3 regions of the Chengkuizengella sp. SCS-71B genome follow, and region 1 is predicted to be linked to each of the others. Evidence: riboswitches for the same ligand, from Rfam matches in the RefSeq annotation. Region 1 holds a riboswitch; each other region holds the start of a gene.
What was found. Region 1 has a riboswitch for cobalamin ahead of cobJ (precorrin-3B C(17)-methyltransferase). Riboswitches for the same ligand answer to the same signal wherever they lie in the genome.

Region 1 (10,721 bases):
GAAAACCATCATTGGCATAACCTTTCACAATTCGTTCAACTAAATCTACAATTTTTTCTTTTTCAATACCTTCTGCCACAGGTTGTGCAGCATGAGCGGTTCTTCCTACCGTTTTTGCTCCTAAAAACAAATCAAATTTACCTTTACGGAACACTATGCCAATATCTTCTTTCACCGCACCATAACAAGTCATCGCACATCCGTTAAAGCCAATTTTTAATTCCTTAGGTGTTTTTAAACCATCAATCCGTTTATGTATTTCTTTTACATATGGTATGGACTCATCCTTTTCTTCGTCACAGAAGTCACAAGCTTTTACTTGAGCTACATCTCCTACGGGAGCTAGCAATAATCCTTCATTTTGCAACTGTTGGGTAACTTCATTTGGATTACTCGTTGGGACTCGTAAAATAAGTTGATGGTGAGGTGTATATTCTATATCCCCTTTATCTCCAGCAATATCTGCAATTAACTTCATTTGCTGTGCAGTCATTTTTTTATTAGCTATACCTGGACTTATGGCCAGTTCTAAAATCGACTCTTGTTTAAATACAGCGTTCTCTACTATTACATCTTCTTTGTTTGTAGTTGGGATTGTTTCAATTCCTTGTTTTTGCTGCAAAGTCCTTAAAGCCTCAGTCGCTATAGTTAGAGGAGTCGTCTGACGGTCTTCTGTAAGATGATGAGCCTGATCTTCTGTATTCTGCTTCATTTCAGTTAAACTAGATTCGTTTTCTGCTTCAATTAAAGACCAAGGTTCATTTTCTTTTTTTAATCGCTCATGTGGTTTAAGCTGTTGTTCATCACGATCTAAAGTGTATTTTCTTTGGTAACCTCTCGGTGTAATCATTTTCCCATCATATAAAAATGTAGTAGAATTTCCGATAATAACGGTTGTTAACATGCCGATATCAAACTCTAACATTTTTTCTAAAGTCGTTATCTGTACAAATTCACGTTCACGATATGCACTCTTTACTAATCCAACTGGGGTATCCGGAGATCGATATTTCAACAATATGTTTTGTGCTTCAATAATTTGTCTCGTTCTTCTTCCACTTCTAGGATTATATAGCGCGATAACAAAGTCCGCTGATCCGGCTGCATCTATACGCTTTTCAATTAGTTCCCATGGTGTTAAATGGTCACTTAAACTAATCGTACAAGCATCGTGCATAATTGGAGCACCTAATAGAGAGGCGCATGAGTTAATTGCAGAGATACCAGGGATGACCTCAACTTCTACTCCCTCTGATTCATGCCAGCCTTTTTCTATTAAAACTTCATATACAAGTCCAGCCATCCCATATACGCCTGCATCACCGCTAGAAATAACTGCTACTTTCTTACCATTCTCCGCTTGTTTTACCGCTTCCTGTGCTCGACTTACTTCTTCTGTCATACCTGTTCTAACGATTTCTTGATGGGTAAGCAGATCACGAATTAAATCAACATACGTGTTGTATCCAATAATGACATCACTTTCTTCTATCGCTTCACGTGCTCTTTTTGTAATATGTTCAAAACTGCCTGGACCAAATCCGATAACTAATAATTTACCCTTCATCTCCCATTTCCCCTTTATTAAAAAGCCCTAATTTACTATACTTCACTCTTAACCTCCATGAGTTATACTTTAAAATCATATTCAAAAATATATAAACTACCACTAATTGCGAAAATCTAACATTTTTGAAAGCAAAAAAGCACTTCTACATCAGGTCGTAGAAAGTGCTAAAATATATTTGGAATGGCATAAGAACATACCAATCTCATCATACACCTCCCTATCCTCGTAGGTTCATACTAGTAAGTGTTTATAGAAAAAGGCAGGTCTCCTGACTTATGGATCATCGTATTTCTGAATGTTTGATACAGTTGCTTAAACCTTCCCATTATTCACAGTGGCTTAAGGATCTACTCTCCAATTTACAGTGGCGGGACCGTGACGGATTTGCACCGTTCTTCCCTATTAAGGAACGAATCAACGTTCCACCCATTTCAATATTATTCAATTGTTTAAACATCAAATTCATTATAAAGAAATGTTACTAACCTGTCTATGATTAAATGATATTAAATCTATTTATAAATTCTAATTGTAGAGAGTAGCTTCACTCTATTGGATTTAAATAGATATTCTTCCAAAATATTCATAAATATAATATATGAAGAATATGATGTTGAGAATTCACTAGAAGGAGGATTAAAATGAAGTCATTTAAAGTTTATCGTTTATGTTTTTCAGTAATGTTAATGGTGTGCTTAGTTGCAACACCACTCATGACATCAGGTTTAACTATCGTTAATGCAAATCCAGAGGTGCAAAAGAAGGAAACAGAAGGTCCACTGATGTTCAGAATTGACAATGTATCTACAAAAGAACAACGAACTGAAATTGCTAGAACTGGTGTTGTCATTGAAGAAATTGGTGAAAATTATGTCATTGTTATCGCACATCCTACAGAAGTTAAAGATTTAAAGAAATTAAATTTCTCAGTAACTGAACAAATGACTAATGATCAATTGCAAGCTTTGGATTTCCCTATTTCAGATAGTGACTATCACAATTATCAAGAAATGGTAGATGAGATTAATCAAGCTGCAATAGATCACCCAAATATTCTTGAGAAATTTAGTATTGGTCAATCATATGAAGGCAGGGAGATATGGGCTGTTAAAATTAGTGATAATCCATCTGCAGATGAAGATGAAGCAGAAGTTTTATACACTGGTCTTCATCATGCTCGTGAACACTTAACCGTTGAAATGACATTGTATTTAATGAATTTGTTCACGGACGAGTACGGTACGAACTCACAAGTTACTAACTTAGTAGATAATAGAGAGATTTTCCTTGTATTTAACTTAAATCCAGATGGTGGAGAATATGATATAAGAAATGGAAGTTATGATTTCTGGCGCAAAAATCGCCAAGTTAATAGCGGTTCTAGTTATGTAGGTACAGATTTGAATCGAAATTATGGATACAGATGGGGATGTTGTGGAGGATCAAGCGGTAGTACTAGTAGTGATACATACCGTGGAACTAGTCCATTTTCTGCCCCAGAAACAAATGCATTAAGAAACTTTGTTGAAAGTAGAATGATTGATGGAAAAATGCAAATTACAACAGCAGTAAGTTTCCATACGTATGGAGAATTAATATTATATCCATATGGTTACACATATACGAATGTACCGAGTGATATGACACAGGATGATCATGATGTGATGGTAACGTTAGCTAATCAGATGGCGAATATGAATGGTTACACGCCTCAACAATCAAGTGATTTATATATAACCGATGGTGATATGACAGATTGGACATATGGGGAACATAAAATCATGTCATTTACGTATGAAATGTATCCTACATCTTCCAATCCAGGATTTTATCCACCAGATGAAATTATTCAAAGAGAAACTGAAAGAAATCGTGATGCTATATTATACTTAACTGATAAAGCGGATTGTCCATATGATGTTATTGGTAAAGCTGCACAATATTGTGGAGATGGTGGAGGAAACACTGAGATCGTATTTGAAGATGATTTCGAAACGGATAAAGGTTGGATCTCAGACCCGAATGGTAGCGATACTGCGACAACAGGAAATTGGGAACGTGCTAATCCAAAGTCCACACGTTCTAGTGGAGCTAAACAGCTAGGAACAACAACCAGTGGAAAATTTGATCTTGTTACAGGAGCAAGTAGTCGTGGGTCTTCTGCAGATAGTAACGATATTGATAATGGAGTCACTTCTATTCGATCATCAGTTATTTCATTACCAGCTGATGGTGCAACTACATTATCTTTCTCTTATTATTTCAGTCATGACTCTAATGCCTCTAATGATGATTTCTTCCGTGTAAATCTCGTTCACTCAAATGGTAGCGTTGTCACTTTATTTGAGGAATTAGGTACTTCCAGCGATCGGGATGCAGTATGGTTGAGTCAATCTCTCGATCTCTCTTCTTATCAGGGAGAATCAATTTATGTCCAATTTGAAGCCGCAGATGCTGCCGGTCCTAGCTTGGTAGAGGCTGGAGTAGATGATGTTAAAATCGAAAATGTGCGATAACCCGATAGATGAAGAAGATTAAAGAAAGCATTTCACCTTAAACTTAGATTTTGGGATTAGGTTTTCGACTACCTGATCCCTTTTTTTGATGGAGAGTGAATTTTTCGTGAAGTCATTAAATCAAAACCTATTTCTACTATAATATGATCCTAACATAGATTAGTCTGTTGCTTTTCAACCTTTGGTTAGATTACATACTGAATTTTTATTTATAAAATTGTGTAATAATATAACTTTTTTATTAATATTTTGTAAAAGTGTCAAATAGGGGTTGGTTAAAGGTAATAGGCATCCTTTTCCAGATGGCTTTTATATCAAAAAAAACAATAACGGAGGGTAAGTAATGAATTTAAAAAGGTTTTTTTCTGTTTTTATGGCAATAGCACTAATTTTTTCTTTTTCAATTACTAGTTCAGCTGAGACTACTTCAGAGGAAAGTACAATCATAGTAAAATTCAAAGATAAAACTTCCAAAGAGATGATAAAACTAATCCATCAAGAAGAAAAAGCAGAGGTCATTAAGAAAAATGATCAAATTGGTTTTGAAGTTATCAAAGTCAAAGGAAAATCTGTAGAGAAAGCCTTAGAGCAATATAAAAACAGAGCCGATGTAGAATATGCAGAACCTATTATGGAATACTACGCTCTATTTACTCCAAACGATCCACTTTATCATAGCGACCAATATGGTCCTCAAATCATGGAAGCAGAGGCAGCTTGGGACATCACACAAGGTAGCTCATCTGTAGTCGTTGCTGTTATTGACACAGGGGTTCAAGCAAATCATGAAGATTTACAAGGGAAAGTAACCTCAGGTTATGACTTCATCGATAATGATAACGATCCTTCTGATGGGAATGGACACGGTACACATGTAGCTGGAACAGTCGGAGCAATTACGAACAATAGTATAGGAGTTGCTGGTGTAGCTCCAAATGTTAGTATCATGCCTGTACGCGTGCTGAACAATGCTGGTTCAGGAACAAATCTAGGTGTTGCTGATGGAATTACTTATGCTGCTGATAATGGTGCAGATGTAATTAACTTAAGTCTTGGAAGCACTGCTCATTCTGCAGCAGTAGAAAACGCTGTTAACTATGCATGGAATGCTGGCGTTGTTGTCGTATGCGCTGCTGGTAATGCAGGGACTACTAGTCCACATTACCCAGCCTTCTATACAAATTCATTGGCAGTGGCTGCTACAGATGCCAACGACAATAAAGCATGGTTTTCTACTTATGGATCTTGGGTAGATGTGGCAGCCCCTGGTGTAAATATTATTTCCACGTGGAATAATGGAGGATATAATACGATCAGCGGAACATCAATGGCTGCACCACATACAGCTGGTTTAGCAGGCCTACTTGCATCACAAGGTTTAACAAATGTTCAAATCCGCGATAGAATTGAAAGTACAGCAGATCCTATTTCTGGTACAGGTAGCGACTGGGAGCATGGAAGAGTCAATGCATTTGCTGCAGTAAGTGGGGGGGATGTCCCTGGTCCCGGTCCAGATCCAACTGTAGTATTTGAAGATGATTTCGAAACGAATAAAGGATGGACTGCAGATCCAAACGGAAGTGATACAGCGACTTCAGGAAATTGGGAACGAGCGAATCCTAAATCCACACGTTCTAATGGAGCGAAACAGCTAGGAAGAACAACCAGTGGAAAATTTGATCTTGTTACAGGAGCGAGTAGTCAAGGGTCTTCTGCAGATAGTAACGATGTTGATAATGGAGTTACTTCTATTCAATCATCAGCAATTTCATTACCGGCTGATGGCTCACTTACATTAACTTTCTCTTATTACTTCAGCCATGACGAAAATGCGTCTAATGATGATTTCTTCCGATTAAATCTCGTTCGCTCAAATGGGAGTATTGTAAATTTATTTGAAGAATTAGGAACTTCCAGCGATCAGGATGCAGCATGGTCCAATCAATCTCTTGATCTCTCAGCTTATGCTGGAGAGAATGTTCACCTTCAATTCGAAGCAGCAGATGCTGGCAGCCCTAGCTTGGTAGAGGCTGGAGTAGATGATGTTAAAATTGAAAATGGAGGATAGTAAAGTAGATTAAAAAGAATTGGATCATTGTATATGCTAAAACCCCTTAATCTTTGGATATAAAAGTCATCATAAGTAACCCTAAACTCAGAATGCTTTGAGATTAGGGTTTTTTTGCACTTATACTAACATGCTCTCATATAATATCCTGAACTATCATGATTATATGTTCATAATAGATATAACTAAATTTAATGTGTAATTATAAATATTGAACTAAGCAAAAATGAAAGGAGCGCTTTAATGAAAAAAACAAAATTAACCGGAAAGGTAATTTATCCAAATGATCCAGCATATCAACAAGCACGGATGAACTGGAACCCATTCACCAATGCATTTCCTATAGTTTTTGTATTTGCACAGCAGAAAGAAGATGTATCAAATGCTGTTAGGTGGGCACGTGAAAATAATGTATCCATTCGAATGCGTAGTGGAGGGCATTCATTAGCAAAAGATTTCTCACAAGTAAATGGAGGAATAGTCATAGATGTCAGTGAAATGAGGAATATTGAGTTAGATGAAAAAAATGGAACTGCAGTTGTTGAAGCTGGAATACGTGTAGGACCTCTAGTAAAATTTCTTGCTCAGAAAGGTGTTTTAGCTCCTTTTGGAGATAGCCCCAACGTTGGCATAGGAGGTATTAGTACAGGTGGAGGAATTACAGCTGTTCAGCGTACAACTGGGTTAATCACTGATAACATTTTAGCTGCAACTATAGTTGATGCAGATGGAAATGAAATCTCTGTCAGCGATAACAACAATCCCGACCTCCTATGGGCTATCAGAGGAGGTGGAGGAGGAAATTTTGGCATTATAACTTCCTATACATTTAAAGTACGTTCAGCACCTTTTCAAGTTGGAATATTTGAAATTACATGGCCTTGGGAACAACTAGAAGAAGTAATAAATGTATGGCAAAGATGGTCCCCTTCTGTTGATATAAGATTAGGATCAACATTAGAAGTCTTTTCTCAATCTGATGGCATGTTACAATCCCGTGGGATTTTCCTCGGTTCACAATCCGAGCTGGAAAAACTATTGGCACCTTTAACAGGTGTTGGTACTCCCACTAAGGTGTTTGTTGAAGAGGTCACTCTACCAGAAGCTATAGAATTTTGGATACCGAGTCAGCCATTATTTTCTGATGAAAACTCTACATGGTCATCTACTTGGGCTGAGCTAATCTTACCTGATGAGGCACTGAAGACAATCCGAAGCTTTCTAGAAAAAGCAACAGGAACTTCTAATTTCTTTTTCCTTAACTCAGGGGGCGCTATGAACCAGATACCTTCGGATGAAACTGCTTTCTTTTGGAGAAATACAAAGTTTTACATGGAATGGAATGCCAAATGGACTAAAGACTCTGAAGCCCAAAAAAATATCAGATTGGTTCAAAATACTCGCACAGAACTAACTCCTTATGTAGTCGGCTCATATGTCAACGTACCTGATTTAGGTCTTAAAAATTTTGGTCAAGAATACTATGGTAATAACTTTTCTAGACTTCAGCAAGTGAAAGCAAAATTCGACCCTGATAATGTTTTCAATTTTGCACAGAGTATACCTCCTGCTAAACTCAGATATAAATGAAAAATAGAATAGCCATCTATACAGAAAATAGGCCGAATCTTTTAAATAAAAAAAGCGGTCTATTTTTAGAGCCCTCTCGAATTTCTTACCTTATTAGTTATTTTGTATTCTCTACTAAAAATGAAAAAAAGCTCCAATCGGAGCTTCTTGAATATTCAATGAATTTTCTCTTTTTTCATTCTTTGCTTTCTCATTTCATAACGCTCTGGAGCAGTTTCAAATAATCTCTTCTCTTCATCTGTTTCAGGAATAACTTCTGGTACAGGAACAGCATTTCCATTTTCATCAACGGCTACAAAAGTTAAAAAAGCAGTAGCTGTTTTTTTAAATTCACCTGTTAATAAATCCTCCGATTGAACCTTAACATATACCTCCATTGAACTTCGATGTGTCCAAGTTACGAATGCCTCTAAAACTAAAGCTTCACTTAACTTCCCAGGAGCTAAAAAATCTAAACTGTCACTTGATGCTGTTACAATGGTTTTTCTACAATGCCTCATACTTGCTATAGAAGCAACTTTATCGATATACGCCATAACTAATCCCCCAAAAACAGTACCATGATAATTAGTATCCTGTGGAAAAATAAGTTCTGTCATATAAGTTCGAGATAAATGAACGGGTTTCGCATCCACTAAACAATCCTCCAATATTTTTTATGTATACTAATTCACTTTATTATTTAATGTATCTAAAGATAAAATCACCTGATCCATTAAAGCCTCTAAATCTGTCAATTGATTTTCATTAATTTTTCTTTTGAAATCCAATTTAATCTCATTTTGAATCAAAACCACTGATTCCTGATTAGATTCAAAGCTAAACTTTTGAGTGATATGGGGTCTGTTATCCCATATTTTTTGTAATGTCTTTTCTATTATTTGGGCTTGATTACTTACTTCATCAATGGATTGACCAACAAAATCTATAACAAAATTAACCTCTAGTTTACATCCAGGCTGCTGCACATCATGTTCTAATATTTCCATACTTAAATCCTCTACACTTGTTGATAAACTACATTGAGCATTTATTTTTTTATTTTGTTTTTTTGAAAATTGTATGGAATAAGTTCTAGACATGGAGGCTAAATCAACTTGATCTTTACGGTCTGTAATTTGAATGATTTCTTCAAGATCTAAGTCATATACAATCCCTTCCAATACTACTTTAATATTGTCAAAAATCGTTGGATCAAACAATTTTAATCCTCCTTACTATCGTCATCTTCAAATACCCATTATATACATCTTTTTTGTAAGAAAATTAAATACAAAAGAACCTTAAAGAAGTGTTTCCATCTTCCTTAAAGTAGAATTAGTACTAATTTAAATTTATCATAAAAACTATAAAAGCACCAATTGTTGAGCAATTTTAATCATTTCATTATACATCGTATAGATACTCTGTTGGAAAACATAAAAAAACTGCCGGACATGATTGACTATCATCTGCCGACAGCTTTTTATGTGCTTTCATGGTTTTAATAACTGATACAAGTGATCCACTGAATTCAAGGAATACTCTTTTTTAAGCAAAATTCTATTTTTAAACAAAAGTAAACATGGGACACTTGAAATTTGATACGTTTTTGTTAATTGTGGTAAATAGTTTATATTGCTTTTGTAAATTGTTTTGTTTATGTCCATTTGAATAGTAATATTCAGCATTTGTTCAGCTAGTTTACATGTTCCGCACATTGGCGTATATATAAAAAGTGCAAATTCTATCTGTTCGTTCAGCGCTTTTATAAAATGTTCTTCTGAGATTTCTTCCATTGATTACTCTTTCCATTTAATATTACAACCAATACTAGGTTTTTGGTTGTCATTCACTGATTCTCCAATTAACAATTGATCTAACGCTTTTCGAATATCTGCTCCTGTGACTGGTTTGCCATTACCAGGACGAGAATCATCTAGTTGACCTCTATAAACACAAGTCATATTCCCATCATAAATGTAAAAGTCAGGTGTACAAGCAGCTTCATAAGCTTTGGCTACTTCCTGTGACTCATCATATAGATAAGGGAATGGATATTGAAGTCGCTCCGCATCTTCTTTCATTTTTTCTGGTGAATCATCTGGATAATTCTCTACATCATTTGAACTGATTGCAATAAAAGAAATCCCCCTCGGTATGTAATCATTTGCTATTTTCACTAACTCTTGCTGGACATGTATTACAAACGGGCAATGATTACAAATAAACATAATAACTGTAGCAGTATCCGATTTTAATTCTTCCAACGTACGTTGTACACCAGTTAACGGTTCTAGCAAATTAAAGGTTGGTGCTATTGAATTTAGTGGAATCATATTTGAAGGTGTTCTAGCCATCTTATCAATCCCTTTCAGCTTTATTATGAAAAACTTATAATCTAATCATAAACATAACAAACACAATTGATCAAGTAAATACATAGGGGCAAACAGTAACCACACACCACTAAACACCTTTGATATTTGAAGTGGGTGCTTCTTGGGAAGTAAATTGGATGGTTATTTCAAACAACTATTTCAATTAATTATATTTTTTTAATTTTATTTTAAATATTTATAATTTTTAGTAAATATTGTATAATAATGTGCAGGCACAATAAATTAGTTTTTTTTAGGGGCAAAACAACCTTCTCTTCAAAGGAGGTGAAGCAAATGGATTTTAATTGGATTGAATTTTTTATTAACTTTTTTAATTTCGTTATTTCTATTTTAGAATTACTAGGGTAATTATATTGGTATTTTTATTTCATACTTAATCTTTAAAGCCCCAACAAATTTATTGTGTTACAACATTTTAAACATAAACCAATATGAAAGTTCCCTCAAAACCCCAACAGTCGCTTGTTGGGGTTTTGCATATAGTTTTTAAGGTATCATCATTCATCGTAAAAAATCATATGATATTTATCTTTTTTATAGTAATCCAACCTATCATTTAGGGTTCCAGTATGAAACTCAAATTTATGTCCGTCAGG
Region 2 (10,721 bases), 1.7 Mb from region 1:
TTTTGTCTATTAATTCTAGAAGAAACAAGAGCAGCGAACAAAGTGACTATACAACCAAATAAAAATGGAATGGTACTCCCAAGTATGAACCAAATCAAAGACCCTACAATAGGGATGGTTACAGCAATTATATGTGATAAGGTACTCCCAACTGCCAGTGTAGTACTTAAATCTTCTCTAGGAACCAACTTCCCAACATAAGTAGAAATACCAATATCGTCAAAACCAACAAAAACATCATCTAATACAAACAAAATATATATAAGCCAAATATGTTCAATGTAAGCATAACCAAGAAAGATAAAGGTTACGATGATATAATTGACAGCTAATGCTTTACTAATCCCTAACTTCTTTATCACTTTTCCAATATACGGACGTGTTAATACGGCTATGACACCGTGTAAACTATATAAAAGTACCATTGTTGAAAGTGGGGTTTCAAATTTAACAATTAATAGAAGTGTAGCAAACGTAATAAATATCATCTCACGTGCAGCTGACAAAGTAATTAGAAGATAATAAGGAAAATATGTCTTTCTTAAATATAAATTGTTGTGCTTTTTACTCATACCTTTGTTCATATTTAATTTTTTCACAAAAAATGTTGAGACCAACGCGATAGGTAGTGCAATAAAGAGAATAATATTTGTCTCGAATTTTTGACTTAAAATCCAAATGAAAAACATTCCCAATAAACCTGCACCTGCACTTAAGCTTGCTACATAACCAAAGATTGTGGATCGATTATCTTCCGTCGTTAAATCTGTGATTAAATAATCTCTATAAATAAAAAACAGGTGCGTACCTGTACTAAAAATGAATGTGTATACCATCAATCCCCAGAAACCAGAGGCTAAAGAATACAATAGTAACCCTAATGCGATTAAAAGGATAGAGAAAATGAGCACGTTTCTTTCTTTAAATCTGATTGTAATTAAAATGAAGAATATAGCGAGTAGTCCCGGAATTTCTTTCATCGCATCGATGGTTCCAAATTGAAAGGCTGTAACTAAGAAATCTTCAACAATATAGTTTTTATATGTGACTTGGAAAAAAGAAATTGAAATACTAACTATAAAAATAGAAAGTAGTAAACGAGATATATTTTTATTCTTATGATTGTCCAACGATCTAACACTCCTTTAAATGATAAATACCTAATTTAGATACTCATATTTAAAGGTGGTGCTCTCTGTCTATAAGTTCAAACGATTCAAATTAGTCATATCTCATGCATGTTATAATCCTCCTTAATCATTTTGTATATATTACTTTTCCAACTCTATTTATGTGATCTTTAAGGTCGTTATGGTTAAGATGAGTACCGTCAATTACATCAAAAAAATATGGCATATGACTTTGTTCTTCTAACAATGCATGCAGTTTAGTGATTATATGCATATTAATTTTTTCACCATAAATAGCAATATCAATATCTGAACCTGGTTTATGATTTCCTTTTGCACGAGAACCAAATAGGGTCGCTTTTTCAATTTCATCAAAAGTAGAAATTGTATTTACAATCGCTTCTAAGTCTAGTTCAACAAGTCCATATTTCATAGTTCTTCCTCAAGCTTCTTATGGAGTTCTATTAGAACGTTGTAGTACTGTTCTTTTATTAATCGTTCCGCTTCATCTGCATATTTTTCATTGTATGTGTGAGCCATTAAATTCCTTTTATCCAACATATCGATCCAAGTCAATTTGGATCTTATCTCCTACAAAAGAGATTAGTTAATTATATTTCTATCAATTTAATTACTCAAAAATATAATTTTGTTTGAAGTTTATCTACAGCACGTTCAATCTCTTTTAAATCCTCTGCAGAAGCATCTTCCATTCGATTTTTAAAATTAAACTCTATCTGCTTATAAACTTTTTTCATCATCATTTCCCCTTCTTTAGTAAGGGAAATGAACTGCTTTCTACGGTCCTCAACATCAGATTTTTTTTCAATTAAATAGAGATCCCCTAATTTTCTGATCTCTCTACTTGCATTTGGCATAGAAATACGTATACAATCACTAATTTCGCTAAGCGTAATTGGTTGTTTACTTACGTAAATAAAATCAAGAATATCATATTGAACTTGTGTAACGATGTCAGGCCTCACGTCTCTATTGAGTTCGTTTGTCACCCGTAGAACCGAGCTTGTAAAAGTAATTAGTTTATTAAAAAGGGCTTTGTTTTCCATCGTTTTCACCTCTTAGTTGTACAATAGCAAAATATTTATCAAAATACAATTATCATTTGACAACTAAAAAGAAATGAATTATGATTTAATTATCAAAAGATAACTAAATGAGGTGAGTTAATATGAAATCATTAGTCATTTTTACCCATCCAAATCACAACAGTTTATCCTATGCGTTTTTACAAAAAGTACTTGAGGGAATTGGTGAAAACTCAAATATTATGGAAGTGCAAGTATTAGATCTATACGAAGAAGGATTTAATCCATTGCTAGTATTTAATAGTGAAAAAAGAAGAAGGGATATGCACCGTGATCCAAATATGGAAAAGTATAGAGAACAGATTCTTTGGGCAGATCAAATTGTTTTCATATATCCAATCTGGTGGGGAAGGCCTCCTGCAATGCTATTGGGCTATATAGATCAATTGTTTGCAGCGAACTTTGCCTATAAAGATGATGGTCTTTTTCCGAAAGGGCTTTTAAAAGGAAAGTCGGTTATATGCGTATCAACGATGAAAGGACCTGCTAATTATCCGTTGATTTTTTTAAATAATGCTCATAAAGTTTTAATGAAAAAAGCTCTTTTGAATTTTGTAGGAATAAAAAAAGTGAAGTTTTTTGAGTTTGGTAATATGGAAAGTCCAAAAGGGAAACAAACTGAAAAGTTAAATAAAGTGTATCGGTATTTTCAGCAAGTGTAAGTAAAAAGAAAAATTATAATGGTGCAAAACTAGAACTTGGATTATAATTAGCATAGGTTGTTTAACAAGTGAATATTGTAAAAAAGGGTGAAACGTTCAAACGTTTCTTAAAAGGGAAGACGGTGTGAATCCGTCACGGTCCCGCCACTGTAAATGGAGAGTAAAGTGTAAACCACTGTGTAAAACGGGAAGGTTTATACAAATTGAATGATTTTCAGTTGAATTGCGTTTGATCCATGAGTCAGGAGACCTGCCTTTTTTTGTATCACAAGTGTACCTACGAGGATAGGGAAAGTGAATAAATTTTTAGACATTTATTTGCACTTTTCGGCACTTCTGTAGGAAGTGTTTTTTTATTTTTAATATTAAGTGGAGGAAGAGCAAGATGCAAAAAAAGTTATTTCTTGGCGTAGGATTTTTACTAACGTTTCTACTACTTATGCCAGCATCTCTAATCATGGGTGAGGAAAGTATAAAGGTAGAAGTGAACAATGAGAACGGTGGAGAAACAAGACCTGATTTAGACACAGCAAAGGTTGAGCTTACATTTACAGAGATTGAGAACGGATCTGCTAACATTTTATTGAGTAGTCCTGAACGGAATTTTTTCTCTCCAACCGATTTTCCAATTGTAGAGGGTACTAAGTTAATTGATTCTACAATTCTAGTTGAAAATGGCAAGGCTGAATTTGATTATATGTTCCCTATTCGTGGTGATTATCAAATGAAGGTAGAGGTTTTAGATGAAAACGGGACCTTGGCAGGCACTCATTTATTGAACATTCATATTCCAGAAAATCCAGATGAGGTACAAAATGCAATTGTTTTTGTAGGTATCCTTGTTTTATTTGGTTTTTTTGTTGGTCTTATTTTAACAGCTAGAAGGGGGAGAGGTCATGCGATATCGTAGTCTGTTACTGACGTTGGGATTTGTTCTTCTATTCACACTATCTGCAACTGTTATGGCTCATGATGATAATGATCATGGTCGTTCGATAGATCATCATGCAGAAGTAGGGAAACTTTATACATTTGAAGGGAACTTGGAAACATTAGAGAGTGGACCCTATGAAATTAGGTTTCAAGCTATTCGCTTAGAGGATAATGCACACATTCTTTCTATGAAAAATACATCTGAAGATGGAACCTATCAATTTACGGCTCAGTTTTTTGATGGAGCCGAGCATGATGTCACATTTTCACTCCTAAATCCGGTTACGGACGAAGTCATTATGGAAAGAACGGAATTAGTTGAAGTGCAAGGTTTTGATCCACCGATATTTATTAAATTAAAAACGATATTCTTTTTAGTGATGATGATTGGGATAGGTATGTTATTAGGTGTAGGTGTCATAAAATTAAAAAGGTCGAGACATGCGACAAAAGGAGGAGCTTACCATGGAATATAAATATGAATATCAGAACAAAAATAGCTTTAAAAATAAATTTAAAGCAGTGTTTCTTTCACTTCCGATTCAACTAACTGTTGTTGCACTTTTGGCGGGGATCGTTATTTATACTGCTTTATTTTCCAGTTATGCACCCGTACATGATGCGCTACATGATTTAAGGCATGGTTTAATGTTTATTCCATGTCACTAAGGTGGTCTTTTAATTGAAAAATGTTTTAGTAAATCTATTTTCCGTTGTGATGCATCGATTAGCTAAGAAACATCAAGTTGTAGCATTGGAACAGACGATTTCTTTATTTTTAAAATTTTATAGCAATCATCCTGATAAGCTATTTGCGATATTACTTAGGTTTAGTGAGGATTCTCGATGGGTTCTACGTTATTTGTCAGGTAGAGAGTTAGGGAGGTTTTTTACAGAAAAGCCTGAGCAAGTGATGGAGATTTGGTTTAGGCTAGCGAAAGATGATAACCTCTATGTAAGAGAAGGGACAGCGAAGGGGATTACATACGCAAGTGAAACGAATATAAAAGAAGTTTGGAAAAAGTGGGAGGCAGCTTTCTCCCACACCTCTGAACATGTTCGTCAAACGGCAGCTATGACATTGATTCACTTTTTAAAAAAATATAATAAAGAGATCAACCTGATTCCCGTCCTAGAACTTGTAAAAAATGATACCTCATCTAAAGTGAAGGTGATCGTTGAAAAGTATATCGTCCCTCTTGAAGAAGTGGGGGATAATTCACATAAGCCTATACTTGACTATCAAACGACAGAAGAGCTCCCTATATCTTCACGGCTGATAGATCAAGTAGTAGGACAGGATCATGCTGTAGAAGCGATTAAAATTGCAGCTCGTCAGAAGCGTTCGGTGTTATTAATTGGAGAACCTGGAACAGGAAAAAGTATGTTAGGGCAAGCGATTACTGAACTATTACCAGTCTCAAGCTTAGAAGACGTTATAGTGGAAAGTGACAATTCTGAAAAAAACGTCCCTAAGATTAAAGCTCAACCTGCTGGAATGGCAGAAACGTATATTCAACAGTTTGAAAATGAAGCTCGAGCGAGTCTTACTACTTTTCGTTGGATGATGGGTTTTGTTTATGTGGCTGTTTTATTTGTTGCGTTCTTCTACTATTTTACAAAGAATGAACCGATTTTTCTTTTGATTGGGATTGTTGTAGTAGGGTTGTTATATTGGGTTTCTAAAAAAATGAAAACAAATCCTACAGTGCAAATTCCTAAAATTTTGGTTAACCATACAAATACAAAACGGCCTCCTTTCATAGATGCCACTGGACTTCATGCAGGAGCGCTTTTAGGTGATATTCGCCATGATCCTTATCAATCTGGGGGATTGGAAGCCAGTTCACATCAGTTAGTTGAACCAGGTGCCATTCATCAAGCACATCAAGGGGTATTATATATTGATGAAGTATCCACACTGTCCACAGAATCACAGCAGTTTTTACTCACTGCTTTTCAAGAGAAAAAACTACCCATTACAGGACGTTCGCCTGGTTCCAGTGGGAGTATGATACGAACAGAACCGGTACCAACAGATTTTATTATGGTGTTGGCTGGCAATGTTCCCGATGTGGATAAAATTCATCCCGCTTTAAGATCAAGAATTCACGGTTATGGTTATGAGATTTATACTAAGACAACCATGGAAGATACGGAATATAATCGTTATAAACTAGCACAATTCATAGCACAGGAAGTACAAAAAGATGGGAAAATACCTCACTTTACTAAAGAGGCAGTTCATGTGATCATTGGACGAGCCAAAGAGATGTCACCACGTTCGAATCAGTTAACAACAAGGTTTAGAGATTTAGGTGGATTGATTCGTGCAGCTGGGGATATTGCTGTGCAGTCTGAAGCTAAACTAGTAAGTATGGAGCACGTTGAGCAAGCACTATTGAAAGTAAAGACATTGGAAGAGCAAATGTTTTTGGAAGCGGATAAAGGTAGTTTATCAACCCCTTATTCACAAGTGGGGATGGTTCAAACTTTAGTTAATTACAAAGGGATCATGGAACAGGTTGTAAAGATTTCGATAAGTGTCCAACCTTGCGATGTGGTGGAACTTAAAGCTTCTAGGCTGATGGAAATTAAGGATCGAATGAGTTTAGAGGCTTTATTAAATAAGTTGGGTTTGCATGGAAGGTATTATATTCAGTTCGATAGTGCAAACCAGATTGATGGGTCAAGTCGGACGAATGGAACTGACCACTCAAGTTCAATAGAAGGAATAGTTTTGGCTATTCTTGTAAATGCGTTGTCGATTAAACATAATATATCAATGCCTGTGGATTTTGTTGTTTGTGGAGATGTGGATATGATGGGGGCAATTACGGAGAGCTCCTATTTTGAGCGTAAGATAAAAGCGGCGGAGCGTTTAGGCATCACAAAGATCATGGCTCCATTTTCCAATTATTCAGATGATGTTCCAGATAGCATAGAAATGATTTGGATAAATACGGTGAAAGATGTTGAAGAGATGATGGTCAATCATTTCTTTTAGCCATCCAGCTGCGAGGAGAATCCCCAGTTATTTTTTTAAAAACTCGGCTAAAATAGTTGGCATCTGAAAATCCAACTTTTACTGAAATATCACTTAAATTTAGATTAGACGCTTCAAGTAGTTTTTTAGCTTCCTCGATACGTTTTTTTTGTAAATACTCTATGAAAGACATACCGGTTTCTTGTTTAAACAAATGACTGATATAATAACTGTTACGATTCACATGTTTTGCTGCATCAGACAATGTAAGTGATTTTGCATAATTCTTTTTAATAAACACTTGAAGTTGATTCACAATAAGTGAATGAACGGGAGGTTGTTTAAGATGAATGAGGTCAAACAGCTCATAACAAAAAGTTAACATTTTTTGTGTGATATCAAATAAAACCTCTCCAAATAAAATGATCTGAAATAAATCTTGATATTTATGTTCTAATGTATTTTCAATATTTTGTTTACTCATGAATCGATGAATGTGGGCTAACACACTTGTTAAACGTATTCGCATAGTTTCAGGGTTTGGATATAAACCACTCTCATCAGGAAAACCAGTAAATTGCTTATATAACCATTTCTTAATTTCTTCATGATTATAGCTTTCTAATACTTCTACTAATTTTTTGCTTTCTTTAGGAGATAAAAAGGAGTCAATTTGTTTATGAGCATAAGGTTGCATGGGACTAAAAACTTGATTTCCCCCAAAATAGAATCTTCTAGTTAGGCTACTCTTAGCTTCGTGATATGCTTGTTTTATACTCTTCATATTTTTCTTAGGTTGTCCAATTCCTCCAGAGATGGAGAAACCTTGTTCTTTACCTTGATAACAAAGTCGGATGAGAATTTGCTCTAATGTAATGATCGGGTTTGATGCTCCTGTTAGCATCGTTTCATCAAAAAAAAGAACCAGGTGATTTTCAACTGGAATGATCAATACTTGATATTCGCTTAATTCTTGTTTAACAAATGATAGTAAATGGGTAAAGCTCATTTTTATTTCATTATTTTGATCCAATTCAATGACAGCAAGCAGTCTTGGGATCTCCTCTTCGTGTTCAATTTCTAGATTTTCTAAAAATAATAAATCGTAAGCCAAATAATGTTGAGGAATTATGTTTTTATTTATAGCACTAGGTGCTTTAAAGTTTTTGATCATTTGACGTATAGTTTTGATCCATGTTTGTGTATCATATGGTTTAACAAATAAGGCCTCTGCTTTACATAGAAGTGATGCATATGCTGCATCAAATGTTTTGTGAATTGTATGAACGACCGTTTGCGTATGATTTTGTTTTAATAAGGGTCTTAAATTAGCTAATTCTTCAGATGAAAAGAGATCTAGTTCAAATATAAGTAAATCCACTTTATGCTGGGACAATAATGTTAAACATGGTTGGCTATCTGTTGCTTCAATGAGATGTTTATAAGGAATGTGGTTGGAAGAAAGAAGCCACTTCATTCCATTTCGTTCAAGCTCGTCCCTTATACATAGACATATTTTCACTATCTTCCCCTCCCCATAAAAACTTTCATATTAAGTATTATAATCTTATCATTCAATGTGTTTTTCCTCCACTAATATGCAAAATAAATAAAGAAAAACTCTTGAATTTTATATATTATATAAATTAGTATACTTATATTAGATATCTATACATCTAAGAGTAATTTCTAAGCAAGTCACTTAGGGAGATGTGAATGGGAAATTATTATAAAAATATTTTGCTGGTTACAGATATGGACGGAACACTGTTAAACTCAGATAACAAAGTAAGTATGAATAATAAACGAGCATTAGAACACTTCGTATATGAAGGTGGATTATTTACTGTTGCGACAGGTAGGATGGAGAGATCGGTGATCCCATACTTAGATGATTTACCCATTAATGTTCCAGGTGTTTTATATAACGGTGGAGCATTATACGATTTTCAAAATCAAAAAATATTATGGAATCAAGGTTTGCCTGAAGACTTTTCATTATTATTGGAAGAAATAATACAAGCTTTTCCTGGTATTGGTGTAGAAATTTATATGAATCAAAATGTGTATTTCATCACACATAACGAGCACACAGACAGTCACCGTATAAAAGAAAAACTTAAAAAAAATACGCATTCACTTGAACAATTGCAAGGCTCTTGGCAAAAAGTAATGTTGGTTTGGGAGGCTTCATTATTAGATCAAGTAGAGTCTTTTTTGGAACAAAATTCCAGGGGGATAGATTGGGTAAGGTCGGAACCTCAGTTTCTCGAAGTACTAGCTAAAAATGTAAACAAAGGGAATGGGTTAATAAAATTAAAAAAACATCTGGATCTGTTAAATGTATCCACAGTTGCATTTGGAGATCATTTGAATGATATAACTTTGTTAACAGCCTCCGATTTAGGAATAGCTGTAGATAATGGTCATGATCAATTAAAGAGCATTGCTTGTTATAGTGGGAAACATCATGATGAAGATGCACTTGCCGCTATCATTTATCAAAAGAATCTAATATTTGATTTATTGGTGATGAAGAAAAATGAAGTAAAAGAAAAAAACCGCTTATGACGGATCATAGGCGGTAATATAGGAGAGAAATTATAATTAATGTGCAATTCTTTGTTGTAATTTTTTGTTTTGCTGTAAAGAAGGTTGTCGGGCTTTCCTTACTTTTTGAATATCCTTACGAATGTAAATAGAAGTGATCAGTGCTATGGTTAGAAATACGGCAAACACATAAAAAGTGGCGTTATAGCTGTTCGTAGTATCTCTTATATAAGCCACAAGCATTGGTCCGAAAACACCTGCCATTGACCAAGAGGTTAACAAATAACCATGAATGGCTCCTAGTTGTTTTGTTCCAAACATATCCCCAATAAATGCTGGTAAGGAAGCAAATCCTCCACCATAAATCGTCAGGATCGTAAATATGAGAATCATAAACAGGATCTGATTAGAAACAGATGGCAATAATAAGAATGCAATAAGCTGGATGGTGAAAAATGCAGTATATACATTTGTTCTTCCTAAATAATCAGATGCAGAAGCCCAGCCGATGCGACCCCCACCATTAAAAAATCCCATCAGACCTACCATACTTGCTGCTGCAACAGCTGTCATCCCTACTTTTTCTTGAGCCATGGGTGAAGCGACAGAGATCAGCATTATACCAGATGAAATATTCACAAACATCATGACCCATAACATCCAAAATCTTTTTGTTTTAACGGCTTCATTTGCTGTAAGCTGTGCTAAATCTTCTTTTAGTCGCATCGTTCCTTTTTCTGTTTTTTCCTTCATTCCTGCAGGCATCCAGCCTTCTTCAGGTTTAGAAATATAAGATGCTCCTGACAACATGAGGATAAAGTATGAGATACCTAAAATGTAAAACGTTTGTGAGAGACCCACATTTTCTATAAGATAATTGGCAATAGGACTACAGATTAATGCACCTGCACCAAAGCCCATCACGGCCATCCCAGTTGCTAACCCGCGATGATCTGGAAACCATTTGACTAAAGTAGAAACAGGTGATATATAACCAATACCTAGTCCCATACCACTGATCAACCCATAAGATACATAGTAACCTACTAATGATTCAAAATGAACAGCTATTCCTGTTCCGATTAAACCTGCGGCAAATAAAATAGCTGCAACTGTTGCTGAAAAACGTGGTCCTTTCTTCTCTACTAATCTACCAAAAAAAGCAGCAGACATTCCTAAACAAAAAATTGCAATTGTAAATGCAAGAGCGGTTTGTGTACTGTTCCATCCCAGTTGTTCAGCTAGAGGATTTTTATAAACGCTGTAAGCATACACCGAACCAATAGAAAGGTGAATTGCAACAGCGGATAATGCAATGAGCCAACGATTTTTAGCTTTCATGATAGCTCTCTCC
Region 3 (10,721 bases), 1.1 Mb from region 1:
TTTTTCGCATCTGATAAATCCCCATGCTTTAAAGGAGTATATACTAACAGTGCTGCTTCCTTTAACCCCTTTATAGCAATGGTTGCAGCGATCAGCCAAACATTTGCAATATAACCTAACCAAGGGTGGATAAACTGAAGTCCAAAGGTGATGATGGAGGTTGAAATAGTAGTCAGTAACAATACAACAACAATCAACCAAATACCTAAACTTTTACTTTTCCCGTACCAACGATTCTCGATTGTTTTAATCATTTGCCCTATTAAAATCACTGGATGAGGTAACCACTTTGGATCACCGATGATCCAATCAACCATCATAGCCGCAGCTAACATCCAAAGGATTTCTTCTATTGAATAAAACAACACGCTATTCATACTCCTTTTAAAAAATCAATATAAGAACTGTCTACTTTTTAATTCTATTGGAATCCCGACTGTTACCAAAAATACTTGATCACAAATTTCTGCTATTTTTTGATTCATTACTCCAGCAAGATCTCTATATAAACGACCTAAAGGATATTCAGGAACAATCCCATCTCCTACTTCGTTTGTAACTAAAATGACATCTCCATTAAATTGCTTTAACGATGTGATTAACATCTCCATTTTTCGAATTACTTTCTGCTGTAATTCCACTTTTGCTGCTTCTTTAGCTTTTCCTGAGTGATTTTGTTTTAGTTGATCTTCAAAGCATAACAACCAATTAGATAACCAAAGGGTTAAACAATCTACAAGTACAAATTTTTTAGAATCACTTTTGTTCATTGTTTCTAAGCATTGATCTATGTCATAAGGTTCTTCTATCGTTTCCCAAGAAAAATCAGTTTGTTCTCGCCTAGTTTTATGTAATTCAATTCTATTACTCATCTCTTCGTCATAAATTTGGGAGGTTGCTATATACACTCCATGATTTGCTATCGTAGCTGAATATTTTTCTGCAAAAGAGCTCTTACCACTTCTTGCCCCACCTGTAACTAGTATAATCATGGATTGGTCGTTTCTTCATTTGCACCAGATACTCCAGCACTTTGAAAAGTTGCCATTTCAGACATTATATTTAATGCTGCATCCACTAACTGAAAACATAAAGCAGCGCCCGTTCCTTCTCCTAATCTCATATCCAAATGCAACATCGGTGTCAAACCCATCTCTTGCAACATGAACTGGTGACCTTGCTCCTGAGACAAGTGTGAAGAAATCATATATTGTACTGTTATAGAACATAAATTGTAAGCAATCAATGCTGCAGATGATGAAATAAACCCATCAATGATGACAGGAATACGAGATTTTGCCGCTCCTAAAATGACTCCAACCAAGCCAGCAATTTCTAAACCTCCTACTTTTGTAAGCACATCAAGTGCATCCTTTTGATCAGGTCGGTTGATTTGAAGTGCTTGCTTAACTACACTTTGTTTATGATTCCACTGCTCATCGTTAATGCCTGTGCCTCTCCCTACTGCTTGTTCAATACCAATCTCGGTTAATGCAGCTAGAATAGCAGCGCTCGCAGTCGTATTTCCAATTCCCATTTCCCCAGTTGCTATTAATCTATAACCCTTTTCTACTAAATCCTCCACTACTTGGACACCAACTAATATAGCTTGTACAGCTTCTTCTTTACTCATTGCTGACTGCTTTGCCATATTATTCGTACTCGGTTTTACCTTTTTACTAATAAGATCAGGATGCTGTAGCGATTCTTTCACACCAATATCTACACAAAAAACTTCTGCTCCTGCTTGTCGTGCCAAAACATTAATCGCCGCGCCACCATTTAAAAAATTGTAAACCATTTGAGGTGTAACCTCTTGAGGAAATGCACTAATTCCTTCTTCACAAACGCCATGATCTCCCGCCATCACTATGACTGCCTTTTTACTTAAATCTGGTATTAATTGTTCTGTAATACCCGACAGTTGTTTGGCCAAGTCTTCTAGTTTCCCCAAACTTCCAGGAGGTTTAGTTAATTGATTTAGATGGTTTAATGTTTTTAAAATTTCTTCCTCATTTAATGGTTTAATTTCTTGGATGATTTGATTAAGTTCTTGCATTATACTCACCTCTTAAATTAATTTATTTTATGCTAATTCAAAAAAATTTTGGTTTTATTTTGACTTTAATAATAATTGGGGCACATGTAATTGTGGATGGGTAAAGATGATCGGTTCTGTACCGTAAACCTGTGAAATCAACTCAGATTTTAAAACTTCTGAAGGAGTGCCTACTTTAACGATCTCTCCTTCGTGTAAAAGCAATAATCGATCACAATACATCGCCGCTAGATTCAGATCATGCAACACTGAAATTACAGTTAATTGATTTTGCAGCTGCCAGTTACGTATGTAGTCCATCATCTGTACCTGATGGCCGATATCCAAATATGTAGTTGGTTCATCTAACATTAATATTCGAGGTTGCTGTGCCATTATCTTCCCTAAAGCTACTCGTTGTCTTTCACCACCACTAAGCTGTTCTAAAGTACGATTTTTTAAGGGCTCAATTTCAAGCTTTTCCATGATATCTGTAACTAGTTGTTCAGTATTTTGCTTCTCTGTCCCCATCCAGTTTTGATAGGGATACCTCCCCATCTCTACGACTTCACGAACTGAAAAACCCACCAAAGGCAATGCTTCTTGCTGAAGTACCCCTATCCATTTGGCTAGATGTTTTCTAGAATAAGTATACATCTCATTTCCATTTATTTGAATGGTTCCTTTATTCGATTTTTCAATCCCTGAACATAACTTAAGTAGGGTAGATTTCCCACTTCCATTTGGTCCAATAATGCCAAAACTCTCTCCTTTTTCAACTCGAAAAGATATATCTTTAATGATATTCCTATTATCATATGTTTTACTTACATGTTGTACTTGGATCATAAATCTCTCTACCTCTTCATCAAAAAGTTAATGTCATTACAGAAAAAGGTTGTCTCAACGTTTAAGAATGATTGGTCATTTTCTTATTTTTAGATAATAGATATGCAAAAAATGGAGCTCCAATAAAAGCAGTAATCACACCTAGTGGAATTTCTTGAGGACTTAATAACATTCTAGCAATCGTATCTGCCCACAATACATAGATTGCTCCAAATAGAACCGATAGTGGTAAAATCAGTCGATAGTCAGGACCAACTAATAAACGAATTAAATGAGGAACAATTAAACCTACAAACCCTATTACACCTGCTACAGAAACGGCTGCAGCTGAGATTAAGGTTGAGAAAATAAGCACGATCCACTTCGAACGATCTACGTTCACACCAAGATGTGCTGCTTGTCGTTCACCTAAGGCAAATAGATTCAACACTCGACCATATCCTAACAGAACAATTAATCCTATGAATAAATAAGGAAATAATATAATGGAAAATTCCCAACCTCGCAATGCTAAACTACCCATTAACCAAAATACAATACGATTAATTACATCATCTGATAATGTGATCATAAAAGAAACAATGGAGCCCAAAAATGCCTGAACAACAACACCTGATAAGATCACTGTTTCTATACGGAACTTACCCTGTATACCTGCTAATTTAAATACAAACAACAAGCTTAGTATTCCTGATAGAAAAGCAACAATTGGCACTGTCCATTGACCTAACCATAAAAATTGAATGCCAAACAAGATTAAAAATGCAGCTCCTACTGAAGCTCCTGTAGCTACTCCTAAAGTAAAAGGATCAGCAAGTGGATTCCTTAATACACCTTGAAAACCAGCACCAGCTAAAGATAAACAAGCACCAACAAGAATACCGAGAGTAATGCGAGGAAATCTTACTTCTAATATTATTTTTTCTGATGATATTGGCCAATCCACAGAGATATGCTGTCCTACAAAAGGAAGTTGATGCAACAAAATACGCCAAACCTGTAACAATGGTATATGTGCTGAACCCATTGATAAACTTACCACGATGGAAAGAAGAAGCAGCAGTATACCTGCTCCTCCCCATATTATTAATTTATGTTTCATTTATTTCACCAATTCTGGATAAATTCCTTTAGCAATTTCTAATAAACCTTGTGTTATTCGAGGTCCTGGACGACTAATTAAATCATCGTTCACCCCTATTAAACTATCTTCTTTAATTGCTGCGATTTCACTCCATCCGCTACGCTCTGTAATCACAGGTTTCAAATCCATATATTTTGTCGTATAAATGATAACATCTGGATTATCTTCGATGATCTTTTCTTCACTAATTTGTAACCAGCCTAATTGATCTGCTGCTACATTAATTCCACCTGATAACTCAATTAATTCATTCATAAACTCACCACTACCCACTGTCCAGCCTTCTGAAAACTCAAGATATACTTTCTTTTTATCTGCTTCAGAAATCCCTGATACAGCTTCTACTACTTGTTGTTTTTCATCAGCCATTTGTGTGACTACAGTTTGAGCTGCATCATTTTCACCTGTAACTAGACCTAGTAATTGAATGTCATCTATCACTTCATCAATAGAATTAGGTTCAATTGTAAACACTTGAATATCAAGTTCAGCCAATCCTGTAATAATCGCTTCATTTAAAGATAGTCCTCCAATCACAAGGTCTGGCTCAGCTGCTAAAATCGCTTCTGTATTTCCATCCAAAATACCACCAATTTTAGGTTTTGTTGTGGCTTCTTCTGGGAAATCGTCAAATTCAGTAACACCTACTATATTTTCATCTAATCCTAGTGCAAATAAGATTTCTGTTACACTCGGTGCAAGGGATACGATACGTATAGGTTTTTGTTCAAAGATAATTTCGTTACCTGCAGCATCTGTAACCGTTAATGGATATATCGTTTCACTGTTTTCTGTATTTTCAGCAACTATATTCTCAATTTCTTCTTGAGTTGAATCATTACTTTCTACTGCTTCATTCTGTGATCCATGTTCTTGATCTGTCTTTTCACTTACTTCGCTTGGGTTGTTACCACATGCAGCTAAGCTGAATGCTAATACAAACACAAGTAAAATCATTAATATCTTCTTCATTTTCTCCACCCTTTTTTATGTATGTGTATATATAAAAGCCCTTTATCCGTGTAGAATAAAGGGCATACTAAACCTTTCGATTTGCAGCTTCCTTTTCCTCGAAGGATTATCGCATCTAAATTATAGGCAGGTCTCCTGACTCATGAGCACTGACTTCCTCCCCTTCCCATTCAGTAGAACAGTGGCATACTGAGGTCGTCCTCATTTACAGTGGCGGGACCGTGTCGGATTCACACCGAGCTTCCCTTTTAACCTAATAAAACAATTTTCATAGGCACCTATCATTTTTTTATATTAAATTTTATATATCATAACTACTGCAATCTCTTAGATCATTATATGTTAATTTAAGTGACTTGTACAATGCTTTTTAACTGTACACAGAAAAGTGCGCATCGATTAAATATCGACACGCACTGTCCGAATAGATTTTTAATATTTATTTTTAAAGATGGGGATTATTATCACCCTCCCCCTCCTCCTGAACCACAGCATTGTTGGCTAGTAAGCTCGATAGTTTTAAATTCATATGAATGGATACTGCTCAATTGAAAAATCACTAATGTAATAAATAAAACCTTTAAAATCTTCTTCATATCGCAAGACCTCCATGTCAGTTCTTCTTAATTGTTCTTGTAACTCTCATTCAACATACTTAAATTTGTAACTGTTAGGTTTATATTTATAATTTTCCCTGCAACTGATATAATTGTATAAATAATTACTACGACTAAAAAGGATGAAAATTCCCGTGATTTTCATCCCTTTTATAAACTTATAAGATATATACTTTAATATTCTATGAGGGGTAACAATAATGAAACTAATCGAACATTACCTTATCTTAAATTCAGCTTATGCAACTCAAAAAAATGGTGTTGAGTTTGAAACTACGCTGAGTGAAATCATAGATATCCTCGGTTGTAGTCAGCCAAATGCAAAAGGGGTTTTAAATCGATTAAAAAAACAAGGATGGATACGATGGAAGCCAGGGCGTGGTCGAGGATACAGATCCCGTATTAACTTTCAACTTTCTCTGTTTGATGGCATTAAGATGTATGTATCGGAACAGCTAGCACAAGATCATTTCAAAGAAGGAATGGAGTTCCTCCACTCTTTATCCATCCCTACCCAAATTCATAGTTTCTTAGGGCAATATCTAGAAGAATGGTTTGGTTTTCAAACAGAAGGGGAAAAAGAATTAAAGCACATCTTACGTATACCCATGTACAGAAATCTCATTTCTTTAGATCCCGCCCAAGTCTCTACAGCATTCGAATACCATTTTGCCGGTCAAATTTACGATACATTGCTTCGTATTGATTCAACTACAAAACAAATTTACCCACACCTTGCTCTCGGTTGGGATACCCCAAACGAAAAGGAGTGGATCTTTTACCTGCGTAAAGGAATTCGGTTTCACCACGGTAGACTATTAACATCAGAAGATGTAATTTATACTTTCCAACGTGTACTAGACTCTTCTGTCAGCGTCTTCTATTGGCTGAGGCACTATTTGAACAAGGTAGAATCATCAGGAGACCATACTGTCATTTTCCATTTCAAACAACCTTTCCCTTTTTTCCCAAACATCTTGAGTTCTAACAAAGCCTCCATCGTTCCATATGATGTCGATTTCAAACAACAAGTCGTGGGTACAGGACCTTTTTTTGTTCGTTCATTCTCTACAGAAAAGTTAATATTGGAAGCTTTTGATCATTATTTTAAGGAACGAGCTTGGTTGGATCGAGTAGAAATTTTCCGTTTTCCAGAGGAGCTACAAGGCAGGTTTTCTTACAAGATGACCACTAGAAATGTAGATTCTTTGGAGGTGCAAGAAAAAACAGTGAATCAGCATGTAACGATTACACAATTAATTATTTTTCAAACAAAAAAACCAGGTCCACAACAACACCCAGCATTTAGAAGAGCAATTCGCCTTGCACTTGATCGAAACACGATGATTAATGATACAACCATGAAGGAAGTTCAGCCTGCAGACAGCTTTTTACATACTCGTAGTAAAAAGAAAGTTTTTCCTTCCTATACACTATCAGAAGCACAGGAAGCACTCAAAGAAAGTGGATATTCTGGTGAAACCCTAACGATGTTTATTCCTTCTCTTCAATGGAGAGAGAACGCACTTTGGATTCAGTCCCGTTGTAATCAAATTGGAGTATCTTTAGAACTCCAACCTCTTGATCTTAAAAAGACACTCCAAAAGGAATTTTTCCAACAAGCGCATCTTATTATGATAAATGTAATATTAGTTGGTGATTCGGAAATTAATTTGATTGAACCATTTGGTAATAACAGCTTATATCGTCAAGTGTTCACTCTTGAAGAGAATCAACAAATGGATAGGTTTACGGATCGATTTATTAGTGGGAAAACGACAAATGAACGTCTTTCTATTTGGTGTGAAATGGAAGATTGGTTCCGCCAAGAAAACCTCATCCTTTTCCAGTTTCACTTCAAAGAAGAAACTGCTTACTCAAGTAACCTTCAAGGGTATAAATTCGGAAGTTTAGGAATGTATGACTTTCACAATCTTTGGATTAAAGATAAATAATAACTATAAAAAAGTAACCCCATTGATGATTTATCCATGAGGTTACTACAAACAAATATACTACATCATTAGTTATTTTTTAGAACTAATTTTAATTACAGTATCTCCTCCGTCAATTACAGGGTATGTTTCACTAGGTACCATAAAAAATTTACTGTCTTTCTTGGCTTCTAATTGTTGAAGAACTAATACTTGATTCAAAAAAATCACCTCCTTTCAATACAGAGTTACTCCCCTCAGTGTTGCAATATGAAGAGAATAACTTTGAAATATTTGGTAGTGGCAACCAGGTAAATCCATAAGAATTGACTTCGTTGAGGGCAAGCAGCATCCCCGACGCTCCTGAAAAAATGTCTCCAGAGAGTCTGTAATTGAAGTCTCCAGGAACAAAGAGTTCATTCTCATCTCCAAGCAAATAAAGATTCATTGTCTCTAATGTCTTAGTTAAATAAGCTTTGTCATCTTGTAAATCTAATTCCATATCCACAGCATTAGCACCTATGATAAGTCCTGCCAATCCACGAAATAGCCCTGGGCTGTATAAACACCTTTGAATAGAACACATCCCTATTCCTCTGAGTTCATCATCCCACTTTTTACTTCTTAGTAGATGACGTAGTTCAATCATCGCTAGACCAATCCCCACGCTTCCTCCATCAAGTTGAGAAACAAAACGTGAATCTTCTTTAAATTGGTATAACCCTGTATCTTCTAGAACACAATGATTCGTATCCTTTTCAATAGCACGCATGGATAACATCAACCAGTTCTCGTCCCAAGTGATCCTATACAATGCACTAAAAAACAACGATACTCCCGACCACCCTTCAATAAGCCCAAATGGAACTGCATCAAGTTCATTCGATTTTATCTCAATCTCCCGTTCAAGAAGGGATTCCAACCGATAACCAATAGCTACTGCTTTTTCAAAAAATGCCTCAAAACTACTTAATGTTGATGCAGATAATAAGGAGAGTCCAATACCAGCTAACCCAGTTTTAAGAGATATGTCTTCAGAATCTAATTGACTTTGAATTGAATGATATACAGCCTTAGATTCATTTACCAATCCTATTTCATACAGAACCCCAGCAATCCCAGCTTTTCCAGTAAAAAGCCCATCGTCCAATTGGTCAATATATTTAAAATCACTGAACTTTACAGCCCATTCCGTAGCTTTCTTTGGTAATGCACCAGTGCGAGCTAGAGCCATTACTACTCCAAACCCGCCTGTTAAGACATTGAGGAGTCCGGAAGATGATTCAAATTGACGAATATCCCCAGGTAAAAGCCTTATTCCTGCTCTGAGATCATGAACAATCCCTTTTCTTAGTTTTGAGATAACTTCTGGCAAGTCATCTTTATCCAAATATTTCAGAGGTGAAGATAAGATGCTAACCAATGGTTTAACAGATCGTTTACTACATTCAGCCTCAACATCTTCTATGATTTTGATCGCTTCTTCACCAAAATGTTTCATAATCCATTGGTCGTGTTTCTTTAATATACTCTCAGACATATCTTGAACGGGTCCAATAGGAACAAACACATATCTAGTTATACGTAAAAGTGCAAACCAATCAATCTGTTCTCTTGTTGAATCTTCTGCACCAGTAAAACCAGGAGTCATCAAACCTGAATTTTCCGTATCAGCTAAGTCATCACTTGCAGCTTCAAAATCAATAAGCTTTACACGATTTGACGTAGTAATCATTATGTTAGATGGTTGCAAGTCCCCTATACCAATACCTCGTGAATGAACATCTTCCACTGCTTTCTTTAGCTGTTTTAAGATAGGAATCACAATCTCACAATAATCTTTTGCATCTTGACTTCTAGAAAAAGGATAAAATGATGACAGCCAATCTTTCAATGAAGTTCCAGGGATATACTCTTCAACGAGAAATATATGTTCCCATTCTTGGAATAATTCCCGATATTCCACAACATTCCCCAACCCTTTAAGGTGTTCAAGAATCGCAGCCTCATGTTTTAAACGTTCAATTGCATCCCTACCATGACCATCAAGACCCGCCTCTGGTCTCCCTTCTTTCAAAACTACTTGTACTCCAGAATGAATGTGATCTGCTAAATACACACCACCACCATTGCTAAAATGTAAAGCTGACTTGATATTGTATTTACTAAGTTCTGAGTTGACTGACTGCATTCTTTCTTGATCCTTCGTCATATCTTTAATCGCTTCAGGTTCTTCTATAAAATCCGGGACTACATAGGATGTACCTCGAGAGTCAGGAATATATTCACCAGATGGAGTTTTTATAGCTAGAATCTTAGATGCACCATCCTTAATATACATTTCTTCAAAAGCTCCATAGCGAAAATATACATTCCCATCGATCCATCTTTTATCACTTAGTATATAGGGTCCTTTAGGAATATCTTTTAATAATTTGTGAAGATGATCTAATAGGAATAGAAATTGTGATTCATCTATGGGGTAAATTGTAATAAATTTACCCGAGCTGCCTCTGTCACCATACTTTGAATTTTTCAGCAATAAATCTCTTAAGTTCGAAACATATTTGAAAGGAACAGATTGGTCGAAAAGGAAGGAAGAAGTGATATCTAACGTATGTTGGGCTTCATATGTTGTTGAACTAATATGAATCTTCCAACCTTGAATGGGTAATTTAATGTTAGTTGGAAAGTAATAAGTCCAATGACTATTAAGCCTAATTTCCCAAGATTCAGGATGAGAAGGAACATTCAACTTTGAATCGTCTTCTAAATTTTCTTCTGGAGTTTTGTAATATTTTTCTTTAGGAAAAACATATTTAATATACCTCAAATCCATTTTTTCTACCTCCCATGGTAATAAACAGAATAGGGAATATAATGTTATACTTGTTAAACAAATCGAATTGTCTTATCAATTTTTATTGTTTAATAGTTACCCTTATTTTGACAAAATTAATTAAATCCTTCCTAAATTATATACTAATTTTAAACTATTTTGGATATTACCAGCTAAGCTATTAAACACATACACATATTTAATTAATATTTATAAAATGAATAAACCACATGAAATCAAATTTATAATCCTTGATTTCATGTGGTTTTATTTATGCTTATTGTACAAATATAAGTTAGTTTTCAATTCTTTCATATGTCAACGGCGT

Region 2: another riboswitch for cobalamin. It lies ahead of VQL36_RS01305 (hypothetical protein); the one in region 1 lies ahead of cobJ (precorrin-3B C(17)-methyltransferase).
Region 3: another riboswitch for cobalamin. It lies ahead of VQL36_RS04095 (ABC transporter substrate-binding protein); the one in region 1 lies ahead of cobJ (precorrin-3B C(17)-methyltransferase).

Annotation. Positions count from the first base shown of each region.
Region 1 covers NZ_JAZHSH010000001.1:1,938,400-1,949,120, reverse strand. Annotated here, with positions in the region: gene cobJ (precorrin-3B C(17)-methyltransferase) at 1-1,567, opposite strand, end outside; cobalamin riboswitch at 1,811-2,015, opposite strand; gene VQL36_RS09595 (M14 family zinc carboxypeptidase) at 2,212-4,086, shown strand; partial or broken gene VQL36_RS09590 (S8 family peptidase) at 4,430-5,569, shown strand; gene VQL36_RS09585 (FAD-binding oxidoreductase) at 6,398-7,744, shown strand; gene VQL36_RS09580 (acyl-CoA thioesterase) at 7,900-8,379, opposite strand; gene VQL36_RS09575 (hypothetical protein) at 8,410-8,946, opposite strand; gene VQL36_RS09570 (thioredoxin family protein) at 9,220-9,522, opposite strand; gene VQL36_RS09565 (thioredoxin family protein) at 9,526-10,083, opposite strand; gene fosB (metallothiol transferase FosB) at 10,623-10,721, opposite strand, start outside.
Region 2 covers NZ_JAZHSH010000001.1:266,174-276,894, forward strand. Annotated here, with positions in the region: gene VQL36_RS01280 (MFS transporter) at 1-1,130, opposite strand, end outside; gene VQL36_RS01285 (nucleotidyltransferase domain-containing protein) at 1,258-1,563, opposite strand; gene VQL36_RS01290 (nucleotidyltransferase substrate binding protein) at 1,560-1,706, opposite strand; gene VQL36_RS01295 (MarR family winged helix-turn-helix transcriptional regulator) at 1,766-2,197, opposite strand; gene VQL36_RS01300 (NAD(P)H-dependent oxidoreductase) at 2,320-2,898, shown strand; cobalamin riboswitch at 2,967-3,171, shown strand; gene VQL36_RS01305 (hypothetical protein) at 3,284-3,808, shown strand; gene VQL36_RS01310 (hypothetical protein) at 3,795-4,307, shown strand; gene VQL36_RS01315 (CbtB domain-containing protein) at 4,297-4,500, shown strand; gene lonB (ATP-dependent protease LonB) at 4,514-6,838, shown strand; gene VQL36_RS01325 (helix-turn-helix domain-containing protein) at 6,822-8,339, opposite strand; gene VQL36_RS01330 (HAD family hydrolase) at 8,534-9,388, shown strand; gene VQL36_RS01335 (OFA family MFS transporter) at 9,425-10,708, opposite strand.
Region 3 covers NZ_JAZHSH010000001.1:822,140-832,860, reverse strand. Annotated here, with positions in the region: gene cbiB (adenosylcobinamide-phosphate synthase CbiB) at 1-368, opposite strand, end outside; gene cobU (bifunctional adenosylcobinamide kinase/adenosylcobinamide-phosphate guanylyltransferase) at 393-992, opposite strand; gene cobT (nicotinate-nucleotide--dimethylbenzimidazole phosphoribosyltransferase) at 989-2,059, opposite strand; gene VQL36_RS04105 (heme ABC transporter ATP-binding protein) at 2,114-2,887, opposite strand; gene VQL36_RS04100 (iron ABC transporter permease) at 2,949-3,989, opposite strand; gene VQL36_RS04095 (ABC transporter substrate-binding protein) at 3,990-5,003, opposite strand; cobalamin riboswitch at 5,111-5,300, opposite strand; gene VQL36_RS04090 (hypothetical protein) at 5,468-5,599, opposite strand; gene VQL36_RS04085 (ABC transporter substrate-binding protein) at 5,821-7,575, shown strand; gene VQL36_RS04080 (hypothetical protein) at 7,648-7,776, opposite strand; gene lanKC (class III lanthionine synthetase LanKC) at 7,727-10,393, opposite strand.